2 linked regions of the Priestia megaterium genome follow. The protein of the gene in region 2 interacts with the protein of the main gene of each other region in a pairwise test. Links are inferred from orthologs where the notes say so. Each region holds a gene or a part of one and is shown on either strand. Other genes may lie near its edges. The genes, in order: LIS78_RS00405 and ftsL.

Region 1 (10,965 bases), 4.1 Mb from region 2 along the record:
GAACTGTTCTACGCGATTCGCTGTTACATCTCGGATCTTGCGCACGTACTGCTGTTGTTCAAGCATATTTTCAGATGTCCCTGGTACTAGTTTACTTAAGTTTTTCAAAACAAAAGATGGGGTTAATAAAAATAGGACAACGGCCGTCAGTGATTCATACAAATTAGTCGTCAATCCTTGATCTGCCTGAGCATATAGGCCAATTAGCAATGAACCAACAACCAGCCCAAGAGCTGCCCCTAGCTTTTTACCGTCTTTTAAAAGTCCTCCAAGCAAGCCAGAAAAAGCGAGTAAACTCATTTCGTACAAACTAGAAACATTCGCGAAACTTAAAATTAAACCGGTTACGACCCCTACCGTAGCTCCTATCGTAGGGCCAGATACAAACGCAAAAACTAATACTAAGTAACGAGATAATATATGTTCAGCCGAAAGCCCGTAAATCATCCACCCTATTGTCCCCGTCATAACAGATGCCAACAAAATAATTAGAGAAATCACTTCTTCTGTTTTTAATGATTGTTTTCGCTTTCGGTATGAAATTAAAGGCACGCTTTGTAAGAAAATCATTGTTAAGATAAAGCTCAACCCTGCTTCTACTGCCACAAATGTAAAATCATACATGGTGAATTCCTTGGTAAACACATAAAAAATAGTTAGTTTTGTAAGTAACATCGCGCTAAATACAGTGAACGGCAGCTTCTTTAACGGATCCATTGTCAGTATGCCGCTAAATCGATGAATTAGTAAGAAAACAAATAGTGTAGCAAATACGGTACCTCCATTTTGAATGGAAACACTAAATGCCCCTGCCAATACGGCTAAACTTGCTAACGGTGCTTTTTCTTTCTTTATAGCCATTACAGCTGCAAAGAATGGCAAAGCAAATGGCATGATTTTCATTAAAATTAACGCTCGTCCTAATAAAAAACCTACGACTAGCAGCAACAATCCCCATTGAAATAACACCTTTTCCGTTTTCATACCCGCCTTTGTAAATACACGGGACATTTCTAATCTAGTTCGGTTAAATACCGCCTCTGTTGTTGGACTTGCAAAATCTCTTTCCGTCTTTTGCATTCTCCCACCACCCGCTAATTATACTTATTCGTTATTATATCGCGGCGAAAGGTGAAATTTTGTCAAACGGACTAGCAAAATACCTATAATCGTTCGACTATTTTCTAGTATTATATTGAAAACTATACAAAAAGATGTACAATCTTACATGGCAATTTAAAAAATATCAGAGATACTGTTAAAGCCTATGCTCATCATTCTTTTTTAAAAGCAAATAAAAGTCTATAAAAATAACAAAAAAGCTATTGACAATAACCCTGCTTTTTTATATTATTATAAATGTCTTTTAGAGAACGTATAATGGCGGTGTAGCTCAGCTGGCTAGAGCGTACGGTTCATACCCGTGAGGTCGGGGGTTCGATCCCCTCCGCCGCTACTCGAATAAAGGCCCGTTGGTCAAGCGGTTAAGACACCGCCCTTTCACGGCGGTAACACGGGTTCGAATCCCGTACGGGTCATCAAAAAGCATGTACAACAGTACATGCTTTTTTTCTACTCTTTTTTACATATAAAAAAAGCACCTTTTAGATAAAAGGTACTTTCCAAAAACTCGCTATCTATTTGATATAAGCAGCAAGTTAACCGCGTTTTGCACCGCGTCCACCACGTTTTGATTCGGTATGGCGTTTTAGGGAAGATAAACGTTCTTCACTGTCTTTTAAGAAACGATTCATTTTTTGTTCGAATGTTTCTTTTGTACGGAAATCATTACCACCACCACGATTGTTATTACGTTGTGGGCGTGAATCACGTGGACGGTCTGAGCGTGGCGCTCTTGCAGGACGCTCTGGTCTTTCTGGACGTTCTGGTTTGTCTACCGCTTTCTTAATTGAAAGACCAATTTTACCATCTTTCTCAACGTTAATTACTTTGACTTCAACTTCGTCGCCCACTTTTAAATGGTCGTTAATGTCCTTTACGTAATTATCAGCTACTTCACTGATATGAACCAAGCCTGTTGAACCTCCTGGTAACTCAACAAAAGCTCCAAAGTTCGTAATACCTGTTACCTTTCCCTGTAACTTGCTGCCTACTTCGATTGACATAAAAAAAATGCTCCTCCTTAAATGATAAAAGAAATCAATTTATTATATTATACAAAAAGCAAAAATACACTGTCAACGAACCATACGTTTAGTCTTTTTTTACATTAAAGATAATTTCCCCGTCTTCTGATAAAAAATAATCTCTGCGGGCAATCTTTTTAATATAATCATCGTCATTTAACTTGACGATTTCACCTTTTAACTGTTTTTGCTTGCTTTGTAATTTTGTCAGCTGCTGTTCTAATTTCACCTTCTCAGCTTTTTTGTTCTCGATAGCTGAGGTTTGCGTAATTAAAGCTGATACCATCAATCCACCAATGATTAAGGCCAACACTCCGAAAACAGTCAAACGCCTAATTAAACCGATACGCTTTCGATCTGTATTTTGTTTAATTTGCTCTTGTTTATGGCTATAATCAGTGTTTAACTTCGCGACCTTTTTTTTTCGTACCGCACTCATTGAATTAGTCGTCCCCCTTGTTTTTTAAAGTGTTCACCCATGCAACGACTCTCATTATCATATTCTTTGCACGATTGTAAATTCCTTCTATATACCGAAAACCCATATGTAAAAATCGTTTTACAGGTTTAGGCATCATTCTCCAAAATACGAAAAGAACCCACCTGGTCGGTACGTAAATAAGCTTTAGACAGAATACGAGCAGCTTATGAACAGCTCGGTAGATCCCTAAAGCGACTACAAGTAGAATATGAATAAAGAAGCGGATAGGCTTGACCAAAAAAATATTACTAAGCGTTAAAACACCTCGATATAAACTTAATACGCTCGAGACAGTAAATGTTAATACTTTTAAATACAGTGATTGAAATAAGCTTTGATACGCGGCAAAGCCGCAAAACAAAGCAAGAAACGCATACAAACGCAGTTCTCCTTCATTCACTAAAAACAACACATAAAAAATGAGAAGAGCTTGCACCATCCAAAACAATACGTCATTCACAAATACAAACCATGGGCGTGATTTAGAGCGATTAACAAAGTAACGATAAGTATCGAGAGAAGCACCTAAACCGCTTCCCATCGATACCATCGCAAGCATTGTATAGAGCTGAATGTTTAAACTCATCGAAACAACTTACTAAAGAATCCTTTAGCCTTCTCCGATTGGTTCTCATCTAAGTAAACTATATCAAAGATTTTTCCTTTTATCGATACAATTCCTTGATCAACGTCTAAATTTTTCATTTGCAGATTTTGCCCTCTAACTGACAAGAAACCCATCACTGTTTCAAGTAAAAATTCCTCATTGTCAAAGCTCTCTACCTGCTTCACACCCGTAATATCTAAGAGACGCCGACCCTTCATCACTAAATCATGATTTGGAGTATGGTCTTTGTTTGAATTGCTTGCTTCGTAAAATTGGCTCATATCTTCATCCCCACCTCATTCATTAAGAGCATTCGCTCTTGTTATCTGTTGTTTAAAACATATGAATGAGAAAGGTGATTTAGAACAAGCCTTCATCAGTTATACTTCAGATGAAATACGCTCTTCTTTGACAATTGAGTACAAATTAGCTGCTTCTTCTTTTTTAGCTGCTTCTTGAAGAGCCTCTATTTTAACGGTAATTTTCTTCGTGCCAAATGTGATTGCTAATTCATCTCCTACTTTCACATTTGTGCTTGCTTTTGCAACGATACCATTAATGGTAATACGGCCCTTGTCTGATACTTCTTTTGCTAATGTACGGCGCTTAATTAAACGTGATACTTTTAAAAATTTATCTAACCTCATAATTCCCTCACCTTTCTGTTTTACAAACCTGTTTTTTTGGCTTCTTCCCAAAATTCATCTAACTCTTCTAACGAAAAAGATTCAAATGGTTTTTCAGAAGCTCTCACTTTTTCTTCAATATATTGAAATCGATTTAAAAATTTTGTATTCGTTTTAGCTAATGCAGCTTCAGAGTCGATTTTATAGAATCTTGCAATATTCACTAAAGCAAATAAAATATCTCCAAATTCATCGCTCATTTTTTCTTTATCAGCATGCTGTACTTCCTCTTGGAATTCAGCAAGTTCTTCCTGTACTTTTTCCCACATAGGTTCAACTTCTGACCAATCGAACCCAACTTTTGCAGCTTGTTTTTGGTATCCGTGCGCTTTCATTAAAGAAGGCATAGCTGCCGGTACAGAAGCTAACAGAGAAGAAGGTTCCTCTCCTTTTTCTTCTTTTTTGATTTCATCCCAATTTTTCAAGACCTCGTCTGCATCATTTACGCTTACTTCACCAAATACATGCGGATGGCGTCTTACCATTTTCTCTGAAACACTGCGAATAACATCATCAATTGAAAACATTCCTTCATCTTCACCGATTTGTGCATGAAGCAATACCTGCAGCAATACATCACCGAGCTCTTCAATCATATTATCGTCATCTTGACGGTCAATTGCATCTAATAACTCATAAGACTCTTCTAGCAAATAGCGCTTGAGCGATTCATGCGTTTGTTTTTGATCCCAAGGACATCCTTTTGGCCCTCTGAGCGTGGCAATAATCCTTCTGAATGCGTCAAATTGATGGTATAAAATTGTTTCGTCTGCTACTGGAGGAACATAAATAGTCGTTAAGTTATTGAGCGACATTTCTCTATCCAATTCATAAAGCTTGACCGGCTGGATTTTTTCTTCACTGCTTCCCGCTGCCGTTACAATATAAACAAGGTAATCATCAGGAACGTGTTCCATCAGCGTTAGCTTTACCTCTGAGGCAACGAACTGATCGTACACTTGAGCAATTAGAACATGACCCGTTAATTCTATTTCGCTTCGCTTTAAATCTGTTCCGTCTAGCAGCTGAAACCCTTCAATAGGATCGATCTTTAGCGCGCCAAAAATTGGGTCTAAGAAGCTTTGTCCCCCTTTAATTTCAACGGGAATGCCCCGCTCTTTTCCTTTTTGTAAAAGTAATTGAACCGTACGTTCTGCCACTAAAGGGTGCCCGGGAACGGCATATACCACTTCTTCAATTGAAGCTTTTTCGATTAAATCATTTGATATATGTTCATATACCTCTTCAAATGCATCATAAGATTCGTATACGTCATCATAGGATACATACGTCAAGCCTTCACTTTCTAATTCTTTGATTACAGGATGTTCTTTTGTGCGCATATAAATATGCTTTTCCTGCTGTAGCAAGCGATAAATGCCTACAGGTAGCTGTTCTAAATCGCCTGCTCCTAAACCAATAACTGTTACTTTACCTGTCATTGCTTCACCTTCTTATTTATTTTTTAATACGTATTTAGCTAAAACACTTCCCATTGGAAGTAAACGTAATTCCTCTTCGGTAAAAATATGTTGTTTCATAATGATAAACAAATAAAATAAACCGCCTATTAAAACACCAGCTCCTGTTTCAACCACTTGTTTGCTTGTATCTAAACCATTAGACCATACAAAGTGATGTAAACAAAATAAACAGCTTTGCAAAAGAACGACCATTGCTATGCCCGTTATAAAAATACCTCCACTCGCCTTTTTCGGAACAAGAGGCACAGCTAGCTTTTTATACAGACAAAATAGATTGATTGCTGCAACGATAGCGAATCCAGCTGATGAAGCAATGGCTGCTCCTAAGGTTTGAAAATCTGGTATTAGCCAAAGATTCAATATCAGTTTGACTGCCATGCCAGCGATGACGGCTATTACAGGCGCGAAAACAGCTCCCATCCCCTGCAGCACGGCTCCAGCAGTTGCTGCTACTGTTGTAAATATAACTAACAAGCTCAAAATTTGTAAAACGTCCGTTCCGTCGGAGTTACTATATAAAAGCATATTAATGGGTTTCATTAGCGCAATCAAGCCAAAAGCTGCTCCAACTCCGACTACAAGCGATAGACGGAGAGACAGCTGAACTTTTTCAACCACAAATGACAGGTTCTTTTTCGCAATGGCTGAAGAAATAACAGGTACAAGCGAAAGTGAAAAAGCTGTACCTACTACTGTACCTAATTGAATCAACGGAAGCCCGCGGTCATAAATACCTTTTAAAATTTGTGCTGCCTCTTCAGCCATGCCGTGCGCCGTCAGACTAGAATATAAAGTAAAGGAGTCAATAAGCTGGATAAACAGCAGACCCATACCGCTAATACAAATTAATAAGCCTTGAATAACAAGGATTTTTACTATTTTTTTGATGTCTGCTTTTTTTATGCGTTGAAATACTCCCTTAGAATTTGTCTTTGTTCTAAAAACAAATAAAAATAAAATAATAAGAGATGTTATACCGCCTGTTATGGAACCAAAAATAGCTCCCGCCCCTGCAGTATATAAATCATACCCATGTTGGATCAAGAAAATAGACAGATACAAAATAGTCCCTACCCGTACAACTTGTTCTGCGATTTGAGACAACGCTGTAGGAAACATATTATGTAATCCTTGATAATAACCACGAATAACAGCAATAAACGGAATAAGTAAAAAGGAAAATGAAATAATTTGAATGAGAATCGTTAACTTACGATCTCCCATCCACTCGGCAATCGTTTCTGCGAAGCTATATTCGAACGCAAATATCGTGCAGCCTACTACAAACAAAAAAGCAAATGAAACTTGAAGTATTCCTCGGATTTCCTTTCTCCGATTTGTTACCGCATACTCAGCTACTAACTTTGAAATAATTACAGGGAAACCATATGTACCTAGCTGTAGCGCAATTCCATATAGCGGATAAACTTGCTGATAGATATAAAACCCTATATCTCCCGCGATATGGTGATATGGAATACGATAAGTGGCACTTAAGATTTTCGTAAATAAACCTGCGAGCGTTAAAATAACGGCGCCGTTAAAAATAGAATAGAGCTTTGACTGTTTCTGCATTCCTACACCTTTCACCTGCAGCTTGTAATGATATGAACAACTCTTTTTATTAGCCGCTAACCGCAATAGAATAGAGCTTTGTTCTTATAAAACATCCTGCACTTTCCAATAAATAAAATACCGTACCATTATATCATGTTCTCTTTATTTCTAAGGTAAGACAGCATGAAAAAAGGCAGCAGAAACTGCTACCTTTTCATTAAATGATGTAAAATAAAGATAATTACGCTTACTGCTCCATTTGACGAGATAAGAAGCTAGCTGCTGTTTCGGCTGCTTTATGCTCTACTTCACCAAGAGACTTATCTTTTGAGAAAATGACAACAGCTCCAATCGGATCTCCATTTGCAATAATCGGACCGATTGTGTAAGAAGAAATATTTTCTTCGTATCCATCGACAAATTCAAGGTTTTTCCCATCAGTTACTAAAGAAGAACTGCGGCTTTCCATAACAGATTCCACTAAAGAACTAATGTTTTTATTTAAGTATTCTTTTTTAGAACTTCCTGCTACCGCAATAAATACATCGCGGTCACAAATAAGTACAGGATGACCTAAGCTATCGTATAGCGCTTCGCCATACTCTTTTGCAAAGTCTCCCAATTCACTAATTGGAGAATATTTCTTTAAAATAACTTCTCCATCGCGATCGACGAAAATCTCTAGCGGGTCTCCCTCTCGGATGCGAAGTGTTCTTCTAATTTCTTTTGGAATCACAACGCGACCCAAATCATCAATACGACGAACAATACCTGTTGCTTTCATTCATTGAAGCCTCTCTTTCATATGATGATTAAAATAGTTGGTGAATATCACTGATGGCTATATGATAAAAGGTTCACCTTTGTTGAGGTTAGTATTCTTCACTCTACAACTTCTATTCACCAACCATCTCTTTTTTTGTTAAAAAGTGTGCTTTTATTAAAAAAATGTCCAAAAAACCGCCAAAACATGGGGATTTGGATATTTTCATTTCAGCTATACAAAAAGAAGGCTCAAAAATGAGCCTTCTTTTTAATTCGTAACTTGTTCTTTTTTAACAGTGGCTACTCCTTTTACTAACTGATACACAATATTGAGCCATTCTTTTTGAGCAAGTCCTTTTACATTAACCACTAATTTTACTTTCTTGCCTTCCATACCTAAGCTGACCATTCTGCCAAATTGATCACCTAGCATGAATAATTTTTGGCCGTCTACCGTTGAGCTTGCTTCTTCAGACAACAGAATAGAAATTTCTTGTTTTGACTGAAGAATAGATTCTACTAAGTTCTGCGTTGCATATACTTTTGTTTCAGCTACTTTAAACAAATACTCAACCTCAGCCGGATACTCTCCAAAACGATCAATCATTTCATCCTGCAATTCTTGAATATCCTCTAGTGCTTCAATTCCTCTAAAGCGCTTATACATCTCAATTTTCAAGCGGCCGTCTGTAATGTACTGATCAGGGATATACGCGTCTAAGTCCAGATTCATTTCCACATTAAATTTCACACTTTCTCCGTCAGACCCGCGTCTTTCTTCTATCGCTTCTTTAAGCATTTGTGAGTAGAGATCGAAACCGACAGAATCGATAAATCCATGCTGCTGAGCACCCAGTAAGTTTCCGGCGCCACGTATTGAAAGATCGCGCATAGCAATTTTAAAACCAGAACCTAATTCGGTGAATTCTTTAATAGCTTGCAGACGCTTTTCAGCTACTTCTGTCAGTACTTTGTCTTTGTGATACGTAAAGTACGCATATGCCACGCGATTTGAACGACCTACACGCCCTCTTAATTGATACAGTTGTGATAATCCCATCTTATCAGCATTATTGACAATGAGCGTATTTACATTGGGAATATCTACTCCTGTTTCGATAATGGTTGTACTCACAATCACGTCATATTCGCCTTCTAAAAAGCTTAAGATAACCGCTTCGAGTTCTGTTTCATTCATTTTTCCGTGGGCATACGTTACCCTAGCATCAGGCACGAGCATCGAAATTTCTTCTGCTTTTCGTTCAATATCTTCTACGCGATTATATAAAAAGTAAACTTGGCCATCACGCGCTAACTCACGCTCAATCGCTTCACGAACTAAAACCGGATTATACTCCACTACATATGTTTGAACTGGAAAACGATTTTCAGGCGGCGTTTCAATAACAGACAAATCCCTTACGCCCAACATAGACATATGTAATGTTCGTGGAATAGGTGTTGCTGTAAGTGTAAGGACATCAACGTTTGCTTTCATTTGCTTGATTTTTTCCTTATGCGTTACACCAAAACGCTGTTCTTCATCGATAACTAACAATCCTAAATCTTTATAAATCACGTCTTTAGATAGTAAACGATGTGTACCAATCACTACATCTACGGTCCCGTTTTTTAGCCCTTTAATTGTTTCTTGCTGCTGTTTACGGCTGCGAAATCGGCTCAATAGCCCAATGTTGATTGGATAATCTTGAAAACGCTCACGGATGGTTTCATAATGCTGCTGAGCTAAAATAGTGGTTGGCACTAAAATAGCCACTTGTTTTCCATCTGTCACAGCTTTAAACGCAGCACGAATGGCTACTTCCGTTTTTCCATATCCAACGTCTCCACAAAGCAGACGATCCATTGGTCTTTCATGTTCCATATCCTTTTTAATTTCTTGTACAGAACGAAGCTGATCTTCGGTTTCTTGATAAGGGAAAGCTGTTTCAAATTCTCTCTGTAAATCGCCATCCGGGGAAAATGCATAACCTTTACTTGCTTCACGCTCTGCATACAGTTTAATTAAGTCATCAGCGATGTCTTGAACAGAAGACTCAACTTTTCGTTTCACTTTCTTCCAGTCATTTCCGCCAAGTTTATATACTTTTGGCTCTTTCCCTTCAGATCCTACGTATTTTTGTACTTGATCAATCTGTTCAACAGGAACGTACAGCTTGTCAGAGCCTTCATATTTGATATGGATATAATCTTTATGATTACCGTTAATCTCTAACGTTTCCATTCCTAAGTAACGGCCAATACCGTGGTTCACGTGAACGACATAGTCACCTACGTTTAACTCTGAATAGCTTTTAATACGCTCTGCATTGGAAAGCTTTTGACGGCGCTTTGATTTCTTTACCCGTTTTTTAAACAATTCTTCCTCGGTTAAAACAGCTAATTTTTGCATCGGCAGTTCAAAGCCCATTTGTAAATCGCCTTCAATAATTTGAACAAGACCTGGCACAAGCTGACCATTTCCATCTAAAATAGATGAATCAATATCATAATCTGCTAGCACACCTTCGAGTTTTTTCACGCGCTCTTTATCTGCTCCTAAGAGGACTACCGTATAATTAGCATTTTTCCAACGTTCAATTTCACTTTTTAATAAATTCATTTGGCCGTAAAACTGCTGCATCTGCTTACATGAAATATTAATAATATTTTGCGGACTCGTATACGATACGTGCTTCAAAAATAACGATAAGTATAAAAACTGATGTTTTGCTCGCTGAATAAGAGATGGGAGCTTATGAGATAATTGAACGTCTCGAACAATTTGCCCTTGTCCTAATAATTCCGTTATCCATTCAGCTTCCTCTGTTTCAAGCTGATCAGACGTTTCTTGAATTCGAGTTGTCTCATCAAAGATGACAAGACCGCCTTCTGGTAAATAATCTAGTAAACTAGCAGGCGATTCGTAGAAGAATGATAAATACTTGAACATATTTTCAAGAAGTTGACCTTGACGCAGCTGTTCAATTTCACCTTTAATATTTTCTGTTAAGGTAGCTTTTAGCGCTGCGTTTTTCACTTGTTGCAGCGTCGAAGCCAGCTGTGCTTCTAGTTCTTCAATTCCTTGGGCCACTTCATTTTGGTTCACAATGATTTCCGTAGCAGGGCCGATTGAAATTTCTTTTAACTGCTCTTGAGAGCGTTGATCCTCGATTGTAAAAGTACGAATGGAATCAATCTCCGTATCAAATAGTTCAATTCGGACAGGTAGCTCTTC
Region 2 (6,375 bases):
CCTAAGTCAAGTGCATGAGATGATACTTCCATCATCGCTACTTCTACATTCTCCTCCACCATTTGATGAAATGTTTTTTGGAGCGTCAGCGATTCAGGCGTTGTGTTTTTTACATCATAAGACGTATCACCAATACGAATTTCAATCGTTCCAATTAGACCCGTCTTTTTATGCTGTGATTTAAAGATATGCTCAATTAAATGTGTAATCGTTGTTTTTCCATTTGTGCCTGTTACACCAATTAAATGCATTTTTTGTGTGGGCTGATTGTAGAAAGCATCCGCTAGCACTGCCATTGCTCGCTTTGTACTCTTCACGCGTACAACAGGCACTTCTACATCCACAGCCTTTTCTGCTAAGATTGCTACTGCCCCTTTTTCCACAGCCATCTGTGCAAAGCTATGGCCATCAACCGTATAGCCGTCTATACAAATGAACAATGCTCCGGGCTTAACTTCTCTTGAATCCATTTCAATTGACGTAATATCAATATTCTGTTCAGGAAGCTGAACAAAATCATGTAAATGTGTTAGTAGTTCTCGTAAATCCATTCCTACCATGTCCTCTCTATTTGTAAAGTGAAACGTTTGTTATAAGACGCTATGGCAACTATTCTTCTTTTTCTAGCACCTAACCTATTACATTTTACAGAAAAAGAAGCCCGGAGGGAACACCCCCAAGGCTTATTTGTTGATTTCATGTTCACAAGCAGAGAAACCTGCTGATTATCATGCAAGGAAGAATAGTGGTTTATAGAGATTTTTATTTTCCCATATAAATTCTAACCGTTTCGCCTTCTTTAACTTTCGTTCCGGCTGCAGGAGACTGCTTGACCACTTTATCTCCTTCGCCACTCACATCTAATTTTAAATTAAGTAGCTGTTCTTGTAACTCTTTTTTTGACATTCCTACGACATTTGGTACTTTTATCATTGGTGTGTCCAGCCATGTTAACTCTTTTTCAATTTGTCCTTTACGCGGTTTAACCTCCATCACACGCAAACTGTCTTCAATCATTTTACCTACAATCGGAGCTGCTACAACTCCACCAAACTGAATGGTGCCTTTTGGATTATCAACCGCAACATACACGACAATTTCAGGGTTATCTGCTGGTGCAACACCGATAAAAGAAACGATGTGATTATTTTTCAAATACTTTCCATTTTGAGCTTTTTGCGCAGTACCCGTCTTTCCTCCAACGCGGTACCCTTCCACAAAAGCTCCTTTTCCGCTTCCTTGTGCTACTACACTTTCAAGCGCAAAACGCACTTGCTTAGACGTTTCCTCGGAAATAACTTTTCGCTTAGCAACCGGCTTATGACTGCTTACAACTTTTCCGGTAGTTGGATCCACCCACTCTTTTGCGATATACGGTTCATAAAGCGTTCCACCGTTTACGGCTGCGGAAACAGCAGCTACTTGTTGAATAGGCGTAACAGCAACCCCTTGCCCAAAAGCTGTTGTAGCTTGTTCAACCGGCCCTACGCGATCAAGCGGGAACAAAATTCCTTTTGCTTCCCCTTGTAAATCAATACCTGTTTTTTGACCAAAGCCAAATTCTTTAATGTATTTGAACAATTTCTCTTTTCCTAAACGTTCCCCAAGCTCCACAAAACCAGGGTTACATGAGTTCTGTACAACTTCTAAAAAAGACTGCTGTCCATGTCCGCCTTTTTTCCAGCAGCGAAGTCTCGCTCCTCCAACTTCCGCGGCTCCATCATCGTAAAATTGATCTTTTAGTAAATCCACTTTCTTTTCTTCAAGAGCAGCTGCCAGTGTAATAATCTTAAACGTTGATCCGGGCTCATATACGCTCCAGATTGGAAGATTGCGATTATACACCTCAGGCTTCACATTTTTAAAATCCGTAGGATCAAAGCCCGGACGACTTGACATACCTAAAATTTCACCGTTTTTAGGATTCATAGCAATGGCAATCATACCATCTGGATTATAAGCTGTCTGAGCATTATCCAACTCACGCTCCATGATCGTTTGCACACGTGAATCAATGGTCAATCTCAAATCCAGCCCGTCCACAGGTGCTGTGTAGTCATCGGCTATATTTGGCATCTTTTTACCTTTAGCATCAGAATACAATTTAACTGAACCTTTTTGTCCTTTTAGCTCTTTATCATAATATAATTCAAGGCCTGTTAACCCTTGATTATCTACTCCCGCAAAGCCTAATACATGCGACAAATAACTCCCAAATGGATAGTACCGCTTCGAATCCTCAGCTATATATACGCCTTTTAAATTTAAATTTCGCACTTCATTTGCTTTCGCATGTGAAATTTTTCTTCCTTCAGGACGCAAATATACGCTAGAAGAAGCTTTTGTTATTTGTTCATATACTTTTTCTTTTGATGCTCCCAGCACTTTTGCTAACTTTTCAGCCGTAACAGCTGGATTTTCAACTTGTCTTGGCATAACTAAAACGGTCGGTGCACTTTTATTTGTAGCAAGTGCCACATCATTGCGATCTAGTATCTTTCCTCTTTCAGGTTCAAACGGAATATTCCGACTCCATAAGTCTTTGGCTTTTTCAGTTAGCGTATCCCCAGTCAGCAACTGTACATATCCAAGCCTTGTATCAATAATCAAAAACACAATAAAACCGACAAACAAAACAATGGCTAGCCTTTTACGAACTGTGACTCCTGATACCCGCATATATTAGAACCTCCTCTGAATCGGCTCGTTCCAATATATGCTTGTACAGGATTCACTAGAACTTATTTTCTAGTCAAGTTGCTTATCGTCTTTTTTACTATCAGACTCACTTTTTTCCGTTTCTTTTAACTTATTTAACGTGCTTGAAAACTCTTTAGGCGTTTCAAGTTCCACTTTCAGGTACGTTCCTGCTTTTAGCGGATCGCCTGCTTTAATACTTTGACTTACAACATAACCATTTTCAAGTGCGCTAGGTCGAACGTTGACAAATTCACTAAAGCGAATAACATCACGATGTGAAAAACCTGTTAAATCAGGCATTGTGGCTTTTCCATTTGTCTTAATAAACACGCGTTGACCAGTGACAATGGTATCAGAAGTCGGTGATTGGCTTTCTACCGTATCTCCTTTACCTATTACAACAGGAACAAGTCCTTTTTGTTTTAAGTCTTTCACGGCACTATCAACTGATTCATTAACGTAAGATTTAAGCGTAATTTCTGAATCTACTTTTTTATCTTCTGTTTTCTTTCCGTCTTCGTCTGTTTTTTCAGGCTCCACCCCTAAGTACTGCAGGCTGTTTTTCATCACCGGATTAAATACGGCTGTAAGCGGCGCAGTACCCGTCTCTTGAGGCGTGAGAGTTGGATTTTTAACGGCCACATAGACAAGCAGCTTTGGATCTTTAGCAGGTGCAAAGCCCATAAAGGAAATGAAATTTTTCCCGTGTCCATGCAAGTAGCCTCCGTTAGGACCAGGAATTTGAGCTGTTCCCGTCTTTCCAGCGACATCGTATCCTTCAATCGCGTAAGGTTTCCCTGTTCCGTCATCAGAAGAAACAACGGTTTCTAAAATATCTAGCGTTTCGTTCGCTGCTTTTTTAGATATAGGGTGTCCTACTACGGTAGGTTTTGTTTTCTTAATCGTTTTTTTATTTGTTTCATCGACTACTTGTTTAATCACATAAGGCTTCATCATTTTTCCGTCATTTGCAATAGCAGTAGCCGCTTGAATTTCTTGAATAGGTGTAAAAGCAGACGCCTGTCCAAACGCAGTGGTTACTCGATCTCTCGGGTACTTCGTCACTAACTTGCTAGAAGCTTCGTTTGGCAAGTCAATTCCCGTTTTATCCATAAAGCCAAACTTGTCCAAGTATTTATACAAACGGTCGGTACCTAATTTTTCGTTGGCTAAAATGGCAACCGCTACATTTGAAGACCTTTGAATTCCTTCATTAAATGTAATAGCTCCCCAGCCGACCCCACCGTTGTGGTCGTTAATCGGAACGCTGGTTTTCGTTACTTTATAAGATCCGGACTGATAGCGGTCTTCGCCGTTATAGACTCCTGCATCAATCGCCGCCGCTAGCGTAAAGATTTTCATCGTTGAACCAAGTTCATAGCTGTTTTCGACAAACGGATTACGATAAGACGTGATATCACGAATATTTGGGTCAAATGAAGGGCGGTTTGACATCGCCAAAATTTCACCGGTTTTCGGATTCACTACCGTTGCCATTAGCTCTTCTGGTTTATATTCTTTAGCAGCAGCTGTCATTGCATCCTCTAAAAACGTTTGAATTTTTTCATCAATCGTAAGCGTGACGCTGTCTCCATTTTTCGGAGCTACAATTGACTCTTTTGGATCCGGAAGCTTAATTCCATTTTTAGCAGCTTCGTATTTTACATATCCATCTTCTTCAGAAAGCTGCTTATCAAATACTTTTTCAATTCCCATTTTCCCTACGATTTTACCCGTATCATCTTTTTGCGCATATCCTAAAATACTTGAGGCGAATACACCGTTTGGATAGAAGCGCTTCGAATCGCGTAAAAACGTGATGCCTGGGAGATTTAGTTTCTCAATTTTTTGCTTTAGCACGTTATCAATGTCACGGCCCCCGGGACCAAGTTCGACTTGGAAGGTACCACGTTTAATTCCTCCCGTTAACATGCTTTCAATTTTCGATTCGTCCATATTTAATAATGGGGCTAATTTTTTAGCCGTCTTTTCAGGGTCTATTACGTGCTGCGGGTGATCTTTGTCTTTTGTTTGTTTTTTATCTAAAATCGCCACAACCGTATAAGCACCCGTGTCTTGGGCGATTGCTTCTCCGTTTCGATCGTAAATCGTACCGCGCTGTCCTTCAATTTTAGACGTTCGCGTATGCTGTTTTTGTGCAATTTCGGCTAAAGCTTCTCCGTCTGCTTTGCCCGTCGCTTGGATGTAAAAGAACCTGATGGCTAATACAAAAAAGAGCAATGCAAATATTAAAATTAATATTGCTGCTCCTGTACTAATATTGCTATTTTTTCTTGGCGTAGTCATCGCAATTAATCGTTAACGACTTTTACGTTATTTTCATTCAATTTTAGTCCAAGTTCTTTTGCTTTTGTCCAAATACGATCGTATGCACTTAACTCTGTTACCTGTAGTTTTAACTCATTGTTTTTTGCTTCTTGCTTGTCAATCTTTCCATCGAGTGATTGCACTTCTTCACTGATGCTATAAAGGGAAGATTGATTTGAAATGATTTGCACAGACCCAAACAGCATGAGTGCGACAAATCCAGAATACACAATTTTTTCACCAACCGTGATTTTTCTTTTTGTCTTCCGAATAACTTGACGTACCGTCTTTTGCTGCTTCTGCTGCTGATCTTGCTCTCTTACTTTGTATGCTACATTGTTCATTCTCGTCCCCTCCTCTTTGATTAAACCCTTTAATTAAACTAATTTCTCAACAATTCTAAGCTTTGCCGAACGCGCTCGCTTATTTTCTTCTATCTCTTCTTCTGAAGGTAAAATAGGTTTTCTTGTAATAACTTTCATTTTAGGTTTAAATTCTTCTGGAATAACCGGCAGTCCATGCGGAAGCTGCGGAACCGTGCTTGCATTTTTAAACGCTACTTTACAAATTCGGTCTTCAAGTGAGTGGAAGGTAATAACACTTACACGTCCACCTTTTTTTATCACATCCATAGCCTGTTCAATTGCATCTTCAAATACTTGAAGCTCATCATTTACAGCAATTCGAATAGCCTGGAAAATTCGTTTTGCCGGATGTCCACCCGTTCGTCTAGCTGGTGCTGGAATACCATCTTTAATAAGATCAACCAGCTCTAGCGTTGTTTCAATTGGTTTAGACTCTCGATATGCTTCAATTTTGCGGGCAATTTGTTTCGAAAACTTTTCTTCTCCGTACTGGAAAAAGATCTTCACAAGTTTTTCATAAGGCCATTCATTTACTACGTTGTACGCAGAAAACATTGAGTTTTGATCCATGCGCATATCAAGCGGGGCATCATGGTGAAAGCTGAACCCTCGCTCTGGTGTATCCAACTGAGGAGACGAGACGCCGAGGTCAAACAATACTCCGTCTACTTCTTCAATTCCGTGTTTCATTAGCTGCTCTTTTAAATAGCGAAAATTACTTTTGATTAGAATAACTCTGTCTAGATACGGGGCTAATTTCTCTTTTGCATTTGCAAGAGCGACATCGTCTTGATCAAACGCAATTAATTTCCCTTTTTCTGATAGCTGTTTTACGATATATTCACTATGACCTGCTCCGCCAAGCGTGCAGTCGACATATACTCCATCCGGCTTAATATTTAAGCCTTCCGCTGCTTCTTTAAGCAAAACAGTTGTGTGATTAAACATTATGACACCTACTTCTTTCTAAACTACTTAGTTA

The links.
Region 1: the proteins of ftsL (region 2) and LIS78_RS00405 interact in binary tests that used the Bacillus subtilis proteins (3 or more experiments, as listed by UniProt). The link is inferred for Priestia megaterium from one-to-one orthologs.

Annotation. Positions count from the first base shown.
Region 1 is NZ_CP085442.1:62,750-73,714, reverse strand. Bases 901-3,619 are described here. They hold LIS78_RS00405 (FtsB family cell division protein), read right to left. Parts: upstream 2,587-3,619; coding sequence 2,215-2,586; downstream 901-2,214. Other genes in these bases: LIS78_RS00390 (RNA-binding S4 domain-containing protein), read right to left, coding at 3,616-3,619; yabP (sporulation protein YabP), read right to left, coding at 3,211-3,516; yabQ (spore cortex biosynthesis protein YabQ), read right to left, coding at 2,591-3,214; LIS78_RS00410 (S1 domain-containing RNA-binding protein), read right to left, coding at 1,659-2,126; spoIIE (stage II sporulation protein E), read right to left, coding at 901-1,080. Outside these bases: more of spoIIE, read right to left, coding at 1-900; more of LIS78_RS00390, read right to left, coding at 3,620-3,882; bifunctional methyltransferase/pyrophosphohydrolase YabN, read right to left, coding at 3,903-5,363; LIS78_RS00380 (putative polysaccharide biosynthesis protein), read right to left, coding at 5,376-6,980; spoVT (stage V sporulation protein T), read right to left, coding at 7,210-7,746; mfd (transcription-repair coupling factor), read right to left, coding at 7,996-10,965. UniProt on the Bacillus subtilis protein: Required for vegetative and sporulation septum formation. Required for the activation of genes expressed under the control of the sporulation transcription factors sigma F and sigma E.
Region 2 is NZ_CP085442.1:4,188,730-4,195,104, forward strand. Bases 3,693-6,375 are described here. They hold ftsL (cell division protein FtsL), read right to left. Parts: upstream 5,373-6,375; coding sequence 5,013-5,372; downstream 3,693-5,012. Other genes in these bases: LIS78_RS21705 (penicillin-binding protein), read right to left, coding at 3,693-5,007; rsmH (16S rRNA (cytosine(1402)-N(4))-methyltransferase RsmH), read right to left, coding at 5,406-6,341. Outside these bases: LIS78_RS21695 (UDP-N-acetylmuramoyl-L-alanyl-D-glutamate--2,6-diaminopimelate ligase), read right to left, coding at 1-551; LIS78_RS21700 (stage V sporulation protein D), read right to left, coding at 763-2,679; more of LIS78_RS21705, read right to left, coding at 2,749-3,692. UniProt on the Bacillus subtilis protein: Essential cell division protein that may play a structural role. Probably involved in the regulation of the timing of cell division. Also required for sporulation.